Regions from separate parts of the Streptomyces sp. DSM 41931 genome, predicted to be linked through region 1. Evidence: predicted binding sites of a transcription regulator. Region 1 holds the regulator's gene; the other holds the start of a gene.
What was found. Region 1 encodes HspR, which represses chaperone genes until heat shock. Its sites were predicted from a motif close to TTGAGNNNNNNNNNCTCAA; they were not measured.
Positions count from the first base shown of each region.

Region 1 (4,415 bases):
CGGGGCCCCGGGGCTTGTCCAGACCCGCCTGTGCGATCCGCACCCCCAACTGCGTGCGGCTCGCGGCCCCCAGCGTCTCCGAGAGGCGGGCGATGTGCGCCCGGCAGGTGCGGACGCTGATGCCGAGGCGTTCGGCGATGACCGCGTCCTGGTGGCCCTCCGCGAGGAGCGCGGCGATGGACTGCTCGCGGTGCGAGATGCCCTCGATGCCCGTGTCGGGGAGCGGCGCGGTCAGCGGGATGGCGAGCCGCCACAGCCGCTCGAAGACGGTGCCCAGATACTCCACCAGCGCCGGATGGCGCAGCTCCAGCGCCATCGTGCGCTCGGCGTTGGCGGGGATGAAGGCGACCGTGCGGTCGAAGAGGATGAGCCGCTCGATGACCTCGTCCAGCGTGCGCGCCTCCACCGCGTCGCCCATCAGCTCCAGATAGCTGAGCAGCCCGTGCCCGTGCCGGGCGACATGGGTGTACAGGTCCCGCATCCGCACGCCCCGCCCGCGCAGCGCCATCGCCCGGTGCAGGCCCTCCGACAGCTCCGCCTCACGCCGGATGCCGCCGGGCTGGACGGTGAGCACCTCGGTGGTGCACGCCTGCGTCGCCTCGTCCATCGCGGCCTGGATACGGGCCAGCCCGTCCAGCACACGGATCGCGGGGCCCTCCGACGATCCGCCCGCGGCCGGCACCTGGCGGCCGAGACCGGCGTACCACTCGAAGGCGGCGACCGCCGAGCCGACCCGGCGCTGACTCGCCCTCACCTCGTCGTACATGCCGCGCAGCAGCCGGGTCATGACCTCCTGCGGGGAGGTGGGGACCAGCCAGTCCATGTCGTCCGGGTCGGGGTGCAGCAGGGCCAGCTCCAGCAGGCAGGGCACCCGCTCGGCCTCCCGGCGCGGCAGCCGTCCGCGCCGTACGGCCCGGGAGTACACGCGGTCCCCGGCCTCGCACAGTCGGTCAGCACCGTGCGGATGCTCGTCGGCCCCGTGCCCGGCCATCGCCCATCCCACCCCCGGTTCAGCGTCTTTCCGCAGCGCAACTATGCGCGGCCGGAACCTGCTGTGCAACACGGGACAGGCCGCCGTGCCGGGCCGGGGACCGGCCGGTGGCCGGATTCGTACGGGGGTTACTTGAGCCCGATCTCCGCGCACGCGTCCTTGAACTCGCCGGTGCAGATGTCGGACACCTCGTAGAAGCCGTCGGCGAGGACGGTGTCCTCGAGGTTGTCCTGGGTCAGCGCGACCACCGGCACCAGCTGCGCCGGGATGTCCTGGTCGGTGGGGCTGTCGACGCGGTCGCGGGTGAGCGCGTCGAACTGGATGTCCCGGCCCTGGACCTTCGCCACGGCCATCTCCGCGGCGTTCTCGGCCTCTTCGGGGTAGGACTTGTAGACGCTCATGTACTGCTCACCGGTCACGATGCGCTGCACGGCGGCGAGTTCCGCGTCCTGGCCGGTGATGGGCGGCAGCTTGGTGACGCCGGCGGCGCGCAGCGCCTTGACGATGCCGCCCGCCATGCCGTCGTTGGCGGAGTAGACGCCCTCGATGTTCTCCACACCGATCTCGCCGATCGCCTCGGCCATGTTCTTCTCGGCGTTCTTGGGGTCCCAGTCCTTGGTGTCGAAGGACTTGGCGATGGTGACCTTGCCCTTGAGCTCGGACAGCGCGCCGGCCTTGAACTGCTTGGCGTTGGGGTCGGTGGACGAGCCGTTCATCATCACGACCTTGTCGGTGATGGACAGGTCGCCGCCGAGCGCCTCCAGCAGGGAGCGTCCCTGCACCTCGCCGACCAGGGCGTTGTCGAAGGAGATGTAGGCGTCGATCGGGCCCTCGGCGAGCCGGTCGTAGGCGATGACCGGGATGCCGGCCTCCTTGGCCTTGGTGACGCTCTCCGCGATGCCGTGCGAGTCCACCGCGTCCAGCACGATGACGTCGACCTGCTTGTCGATCATGCGCTGCATCTGGGAGGCCTGCTTGTCGGCGTCCGCCTCGGCGTTGGCGTACTGGACCTTGCCCTTGTTGTCCGTGAGCGCCTCCACCTTCTTCTTGAAGATGGGGTAGTCGAACTGCTCGTAGCGCGTGTTGGCCTTCTCCGGGAGGAGCAGGCCCACCGTGATGTCGTCGCCCTTGGCGGGGCTGGCGTCGTCGCTGCTGCCCGTCGCGTCGAGCATGCCGCAGCCTGCGAGCGTGACGGACATGGAGACGGCGGCCACGGATATGGCGATACGACGCATGCGAGGGCTCACTTCAGGTGCGTTTTGGACGTGGGCACAGCTTTGCGGCCCATGTGACTGAAAAGCCAACGCTTCGGCGTCCATCGCGTCAAGAGGCAGCCACTTAACGAGATGGACACGACACGGGGCGCTGAACTCGTGAAAGTCCTGCGGACGGACCGCGAGGATCACCTGGACACGCAGGCATACCATAGCCACAGGTGTGGTCGTGCATAAGAGAAGGGGCCCGAGGGTTCGGCGAACCCACGGGCCCCTTCTCGGCGAAGTCGGCCTCGCGCGCGCGTCAGTCGGACTGCTGCTGGCGCTTGGGGCGCCAGACCACCAGCGCGCTGGTCTGCTGCACCTCCTGGTAGGGCACCAGGTCACGGCGGTACGAGGCGTGCACGGCGGCCTCGCGCTGACGCATGGCCGCCGCCGCGCCGTCGAGCGCGTCCTCCAGTTCGGCCACACGGGCCTGGAGGGCGGCGACCTGGTTCTCCAGTTCGATGATGCGCTTGATTCCGGCCAGGTTGATGCCCTCGTCCTGCGACAACTGCTGCACCTGACGGAGCAGTTCGATGTCACGGGCCGAGTAGCGACGGCCCCGGCCGGCCGTACGGTCCGGCGACACGAGTCCCAGACGGTCGTACTGACGCAGCGTCTGCGGGTGCAGCCCGGAGAGCTGGGCCGCCACCGAGATGACGTAGACCGGGGTGTCCTGGGTCAGTTCGTACGGGTTGCGTCGACGGCCGTCCATCGCATCAAGCTCCCTTCGCGGCCTGGAACAGCTCCGCCCGCGGATCCTGGTCCGCGGTTGCCTCGCGATACGCCTCAAGGGCGTCACGAGCCTTCCCCGACAGGTCCTTGGGAACACTCACCTCGACGGTGACCAGCAGATCACCGCGGGTGCCGTCCTTGCGGACCGCTCCCTTGCCGCGGGCGCGCAGGGTGCGCCCGTTGGGCGTGCCCGGCGGCAGCTTCAGCGTGACCGGCGGACCGCCCAGCGTCGGGACCCGGATCTCGCCCCCGAGGGCCGCCTCGGGGTACGTCACCGGCACCGTGACCGTCAGGTTGTCGTCCTTGCGGCCGAACACCGGGTGGGCGCCGACGTGCACGACGACATACAGGTCGCCCGCGGGGCCGCCCCGCTCGCCGGGCGCCCCCTTGCCGCGCAGCCGGATCCGCTGGCCGTCGCTGACCCCCGCGGGGATGCGCACCTGCATCGTCCGCGAGGACTTGGCCCGCCCGCTGCCCTTGCAGACCTCGCAGGGCTCCTCCGCGATCAGGCCGCGGCCCTTGCAGTCCGGGCAGGGGTCGGTCAGCGAGAAGCCGCCGCCGGAGCCCCGCGCCACCTGTCCGGTGCCGACGCAGGTCGGGCACACGCGCGGTGTGCCGTTCTTGTCGCCGGTGCCCGAACAGGCCTTGCAGGGCGACTGCGACGACATCCGCAGCGGGACGGTCGCGCCCTCGATCGCCTCGGTGAAGCTGAGCGTCACCTCGGACTCGATGTCCTGGCCCCGGCGCGGCTGGGTCCGTGTGGTCCCCGGGCCGCCCCGGTTGAACAGGCCCCCGAAGACGTCACCGAGCCCGCCGCCGAAGCCGCCCGCCTGGCCGCCGGCCTGACCCCCGAAGAGGTCGCCGAGGTCGAAGTTGAAGGTGCCGCCGCCCGCGCCCGGCCCCGGACGGAACCCTCCGTTGCCGAAGAGGGCGCGCGCCTCGTCGTACTCCTTGCGCTTCTTGGGGTCGCCGAGGACGTCGTTCGCCTCGGAGATCTCCTTGAACCGCTCCTCCGCCTTGGCGTTCCCCTTGTTGGCGTCCGGGTGGTACTCGCGGGCGAGCTTCCGGTACGCCTTCTTGATCTCGGCCTCGGTGGCGTCCTTGGGGACGCCGAGGACCTTGTAGTAGTCCTTCTCGATGAAGTCCTTGGTGCTCATCCCCGACGTCCCTCCTTCCCTGCGTCAGCTGTAACGTCAGCCCTCCTCCGGGCCACCGTTCTCCTTGTTCTCCCCGTCGGCCTGCGCCTCGGCGCCCTCCTCGGCCGGCTTGGCCGTCTGCGCGCCGGGCTGCGGCTCGGCGACGGCCACCCGCGCGGGGCGGATGGTGCGCTCGCCGATGCGGTACCCCGGCTGCAGAATCGCCACGCACGTCGTCTCGGTGACGTCCGGCGCGTAGGAGTGCATCAGGGCCTCGTGGATCGTCGGGTCGAAGGG
Region 1 covers NZ_CP189902.1:3,663,392-3,667,806, reverse strand. The annotation lists gene ACP7TJ_RS17035 (helix-turn-helix transcriptional regulator) at 1-991, opposite strand, end outside; gene ACP7TJ_RS17030 (sugar ABC transporter substrate-binding protein) at 1,120-2,226, opposite strand; gene ACP7TJ_RS17025 (heat shock protein transcriptional repressor HspR) at 2,510-2,962, opposite strand; gene dnaJ (molecular chaperone DnaJ) at 2,967-4,139, opposite strand; gene grpE (nucleotide exchange factor GrpE) at 4,176-4,415, opposite strand, start outside.

Region 2 (4,415 bases), 1.1 Mb from region 1:
GCGCAGGAAGCTCAGCGCGATCTGCGCGGACTCCTTCATCACGTCACCCAGCTGGCCGGTCAGGGTCAGTCCCGCCGCGCCCGTCTCCGGGTCGGCCAGGGACGCCTCGACGTAGAGGACGTCACCGCCGGCGCCGGTCACGGCGAGCCCGGTGGCCACACCGGGCACCGCGGTGCGCCGCTCGGCGGGCTCCTGGGCGGACTCCGGCACGTGGTGCGGCCGTCCGATCAGGTCCCGCATATCGCCCTCGGCCACGGTGAACGGCAGCTCCCGCTCCCCCAGTTCGTGCTGGGCCGCGACCTTGCGCAGCAGCCGCGCGATCGACCGCTCCAGGGTGCGCACGCCCGCCTCGCGCGTGTACTCGCCGGCCAGCTTGCGCAGCGCCCCTTCCTCGATCGTCACCTCGTCCGCCTGGAGACCGGCGCGCTCCAGCTGGCGCGGGAGCAGGTGGTCGCGGGCGATGACGATCTTCTCGTCCTCGGTGTAGCCGTCGAGGCGGACCAGCTCCATGCGGTCGAGCAGGGCCTCCGGAATGGCCTCCAGAACGTTGGCGGTGGCGAGGAACACCACGTCGGACAGGTCGAGCTCGACCTCCAGGTAGTGGTCCCGGAAGGTGTGGTTCTGCGCCGGGTCGAGGACCTCCAGCAGGGCGGCCGCGGGGTCGCCGCGGAAGTCGGAGCCGACCTTGTCGATCTCGTCGAGGAGGACGACCGGGTTCATCGAGCCGGCCTCCTTGATCGCCCGCACGATCCGGCCGGGCAGCGCGCCGACGTAGGTGCGGCGGTGGCCGCGGATCTCCGCCTCGTCGCGCACGCCGCCGAGGGCGACCCGGACGAACTTCCGGCCCATGGCGTGGGCGACGGACTCGCCGAGCGAGGTCTTGCCGACGCCGGGCGGGCCCACCAGGGCCAGCACCGCGCCGCCGCGCCGCCCGCCGACGACGCCCAGGCCCCGCTCGCTGCGCCGCTTGCGCACCGCCAGGTACTCGGTGATGCGCTCCTTCACGTCCTGCAGACCGGCGTGCTCGGCGTCCAGCACCCGCTGGGCGCCGCGGATGTCGTAGGAGTCCTCGGTGCGCTCGTTCCACGGCATCTCCAGGACCGTGTCGAGCCAGGTGCGGATCCAGGAGCCCTCCGGCGACTGGTCGGAGGAGCGCTCCAGCTTGTCGACCTCCTTGAGCGCGGCCTCGCGGACCTTCTCGGGGAGACCGGCGGCCTCGACGCGGGCCCGGTAGTCGTCGGACTCCTCCCCGTCCTGCTCGCCGTTGAGCTCGCGCAGCTCCTTGCGGACCGCCTCCAGCTGACGGCGGAGCAGGAACTCGCGCTGCTGCTTGTCGACGCCCTCCTGGACGTCCTTGGCGATGGTCTCGGCGACGTCCTGCTCGGCGAGGTGGTCGCGCAGCTGCTGGGTGGCGAGCTTCAGCCGGGCCACCGGGTCGGTGGTCTCCAGCAGGGCGACCTTCTGGTCGGTGGTGAGGAACGGCGAGTATCCGGAGTTGTCGGCGAGGGCGGAGACGTCGTCGATGGCCTGGACCCGGTCCACGACCTGCCAGGCGCCGCGCTTGCGCAGCCAGGCGGTGGCGAGCGCCTTGTACTCCTTGACCAGTTCGGTCACGTGGCCGGGCAGCGGGTCGGGCACGCTCTCGTCGATGCGGGTGCCCTCCACCCACAGCGCCGCGCCCGGTCCGGTGGTGCCGGCGCCGATGCGCACCCGTCCCCGGCCGCGGATCAGGGCGCCCGGGTCGCCGTCGGCCAGCCGGCCGACCTGCTCGACCGTGCCCAGCACGCCGGTCCCGGCGTAGGTGCCGTCGACGCGCGGCACGAGGAGCACCTTCGGCTTGCCCGGTTCGTCCCGGGCGGCGGCCTGGGCGGCCTCCACCGCCGCGCGCACCTCGGAATCGCTCAGGTCCAGCGGAACCACCATCCCGGGCAGCACGACCTCGTCGTCGAGCGGCAGCACGGGCAGGGCGAGCGGTGTGGACTCAGCAGCCATGATCTCCCCTTCGGCAGTCAAGTTGAGCTACATCGACTCAATGCAGGGGAGTCGCCGAATGTTCCCGGGGCCACGTTCGCTCTGAGCGATCAACGGATCCGGCTCCACGGACCCGGATCACCGCCAACGAGCACCTGCCAGGATGAACGCATGTCCACCCCCTACGGCATTCCCGAAGCTCCCGAAGTCCTGGACCGTCGCGAGGGCCCGTACGGCGAGGTCGTCCTGCGCAGGCACGGCGGTCTGCTGCAGATCATCGCCAACGGATGCTTCCTGATGGACACCTCCGACGGGCGCTCCGAGCGGCTTCTGGTGGACGCGGCCCTCGCGGCCCTGGACCCGGGGACGGCGGACCCCGCGGTGCTGATCGGCGGACTGGGCGTCGGCTTCTCCCTGGCGCACGCGGCCGGGCAGGCCCGCTGGGGGCGGATCGCGGTCGTGGAGCGGGAGCCCGCGATCATCGGGTGGCACCGCTCGGGCCCGCTGGCCGAGCTCTCCGGCGCGGCGCTCGCCGACCCCCGGACGGAGATCGTCGAGCAGGACCTGGTCGCCTATGTCAAAGAGACGTGCGACACATTCGACGCGCTGTGTCTCGACATCGACAACGGACCCGGCTGGACCGTCGACGAGGGCAACGAGGGGCTCTACTCGCCGGACGGACTCGCCGCGTGTGCAAGGGTGTTGAAGCCGCGCGGGGTCCTCGCGGTATGGTCCGCGAAGCCTTCACCGGAATTCGAGGGAACCTTGCGGAATGCCGGGTTCCGGCAGGTGCGTACCGAAGAGATCCCCGTTGCCCGGGGCGTTCCGGACGTCGTGCACATCGGCGTCCGCCCTGGATAGCAAACCCGTGGTGGCTCCCCGTACGCTGCTGCCCTGACGCGGATCATTCAAGCGTCGATCGCAGTGATGCGCAGACGACGGATCACCCCACGGATTCCGGAAAAAGCACACCTCAGGGGCGGGCGATGGAGCAGACACAGACCTCCCACAACGGCACGGCGGCGACCACCCCCGGCGCGCAGCGCAGGGTCCTGGTGGTCGAGGACGACGCGACGATCGTGGACGCCATCGCGACCCGCCTGCGTGCCGAGGGATTCCTGGTGCAAACGGCGGGCGACGGCCCGTCCGCGGTGGACACGGCGGAGGCCTGGCAGCCCGACCTGCTGATCCTCGACATCATGCTGCCGGGCTTCGACGGTCTGGAGGTCTGCCGGCGCGTGCAGGCCCAGCGGCCGGTGCCGGTGCTGATGCTCACCGCGCGCGACGACGAGACCGACATGCTGGTCGGCCTCGGCGTCGGCGCCGACGACTACATGACCAAGCCGTTCTCCATGCGCGAGCTGGCGGCCCGGGTGCACGTGCTGCTGCGCCGCATGGAGCGCGCGGCCCTCGCGGCCACCACCCCGCGCAGCGGCATCCTGCGCCTGGGCGAGCTGGAGATCGACCACGCCCAGCGCCGGGTGCGCGTGCGCAGCGAGGACGTCCATCTGACGCCCACCGAGTTCGACCTCCTGGTGTGCCTGGCCAACACCCCCCGCGCGGTGCTCTCCCGTGAGCAGCTGCTGGCCGAGGTGTGGGACTGGGCGGATGCCTCCGGCACCCGGACCGTGGACAGCCACATCAAGGCGCTGCGCCGGAAGATCGGCGCCGAGCGCATCCGCACCGTGCACGGCGTGGGCTACGCCCTGGAGACGCCGACGCCATGAGCGGGGGTCCGGGGGGACGCGGACAGCGGAAGAAGCAGCCCTGGGGCGGTGTGCGCCCGTTCTCGATCAAGACCAAGCTGGGCGCGCTGGTCGTCGTCTCGGTCCTGATCACCACCGGGCTCTCGGTGATCGCGGTGCACACCAAGACGGAGCTGCGCTTCATCACGGTCTTCTCGATGATCGCCACGCTGCTGATCACCCAGTTCGTGGCGCACTCCCTCACCGCCCCGCTGGACGACATGAACGCCGTCGCGCGGTCCATCTCGCACGGCGACTACACCCGCCGGGTGCGCGAGAGCCGCCGCGACGAGCTGGGCGACCTTGCGCAGACGATCAACGTCATGGCCGACGAGCTGGAGGCCCAGGACAGCCAGCGCAAGGAGCTGGTCGCCAACGTCTCGCACGAGCTGCGCACCCCCATCGCGGGACTGCGCGCGGTGCTGGAGAACATCGTCGACGGCTTCACCGAGGCCGACCCCGAGACGATGCGCACGGCCCTGAAGCAGACCGAGCGGCTCGGCCGCCTCGTGGAGACGCTGCTGGACCTCTCGCGTCTGGACAGCGGCGTGGTCCCGCTGAAGAAGCGCCGCTTCGAGGTGTGGCCGTATCTGTCGGGCGTGCTGAAGGAGGCCAACATGGTGGCCTCCGCCCGCGCGAGCATGGCCTCCGGCTCCGGCAGCCACACCCGTACGGACGTGCATCTGCACCTGGACGTCT
Region 2 covers NZ_CP189902.1:4,799,255-4,803,669, reverse strand. The annotation lists gene lon (endopeptidase La) at 1-1,992, opposite strand, end outside; gene ACP7TJ_RS22400 (spermidine synthase) at 2,143-2,832, shown strand; gene ACP7TJ_RS22395 (response regulator transcription factor) at 2,958-3,698, shown strand; gene ACP7TJ_RS22390 (HAMP domain-containing sensor histidine kinase) at 3,695-4,415, shown strand, end outside.
Region 2: a site for HspR is predicted at 2,015-2,033, ahead of lon (endopeptidase La). Genes of this name have one in related genera too.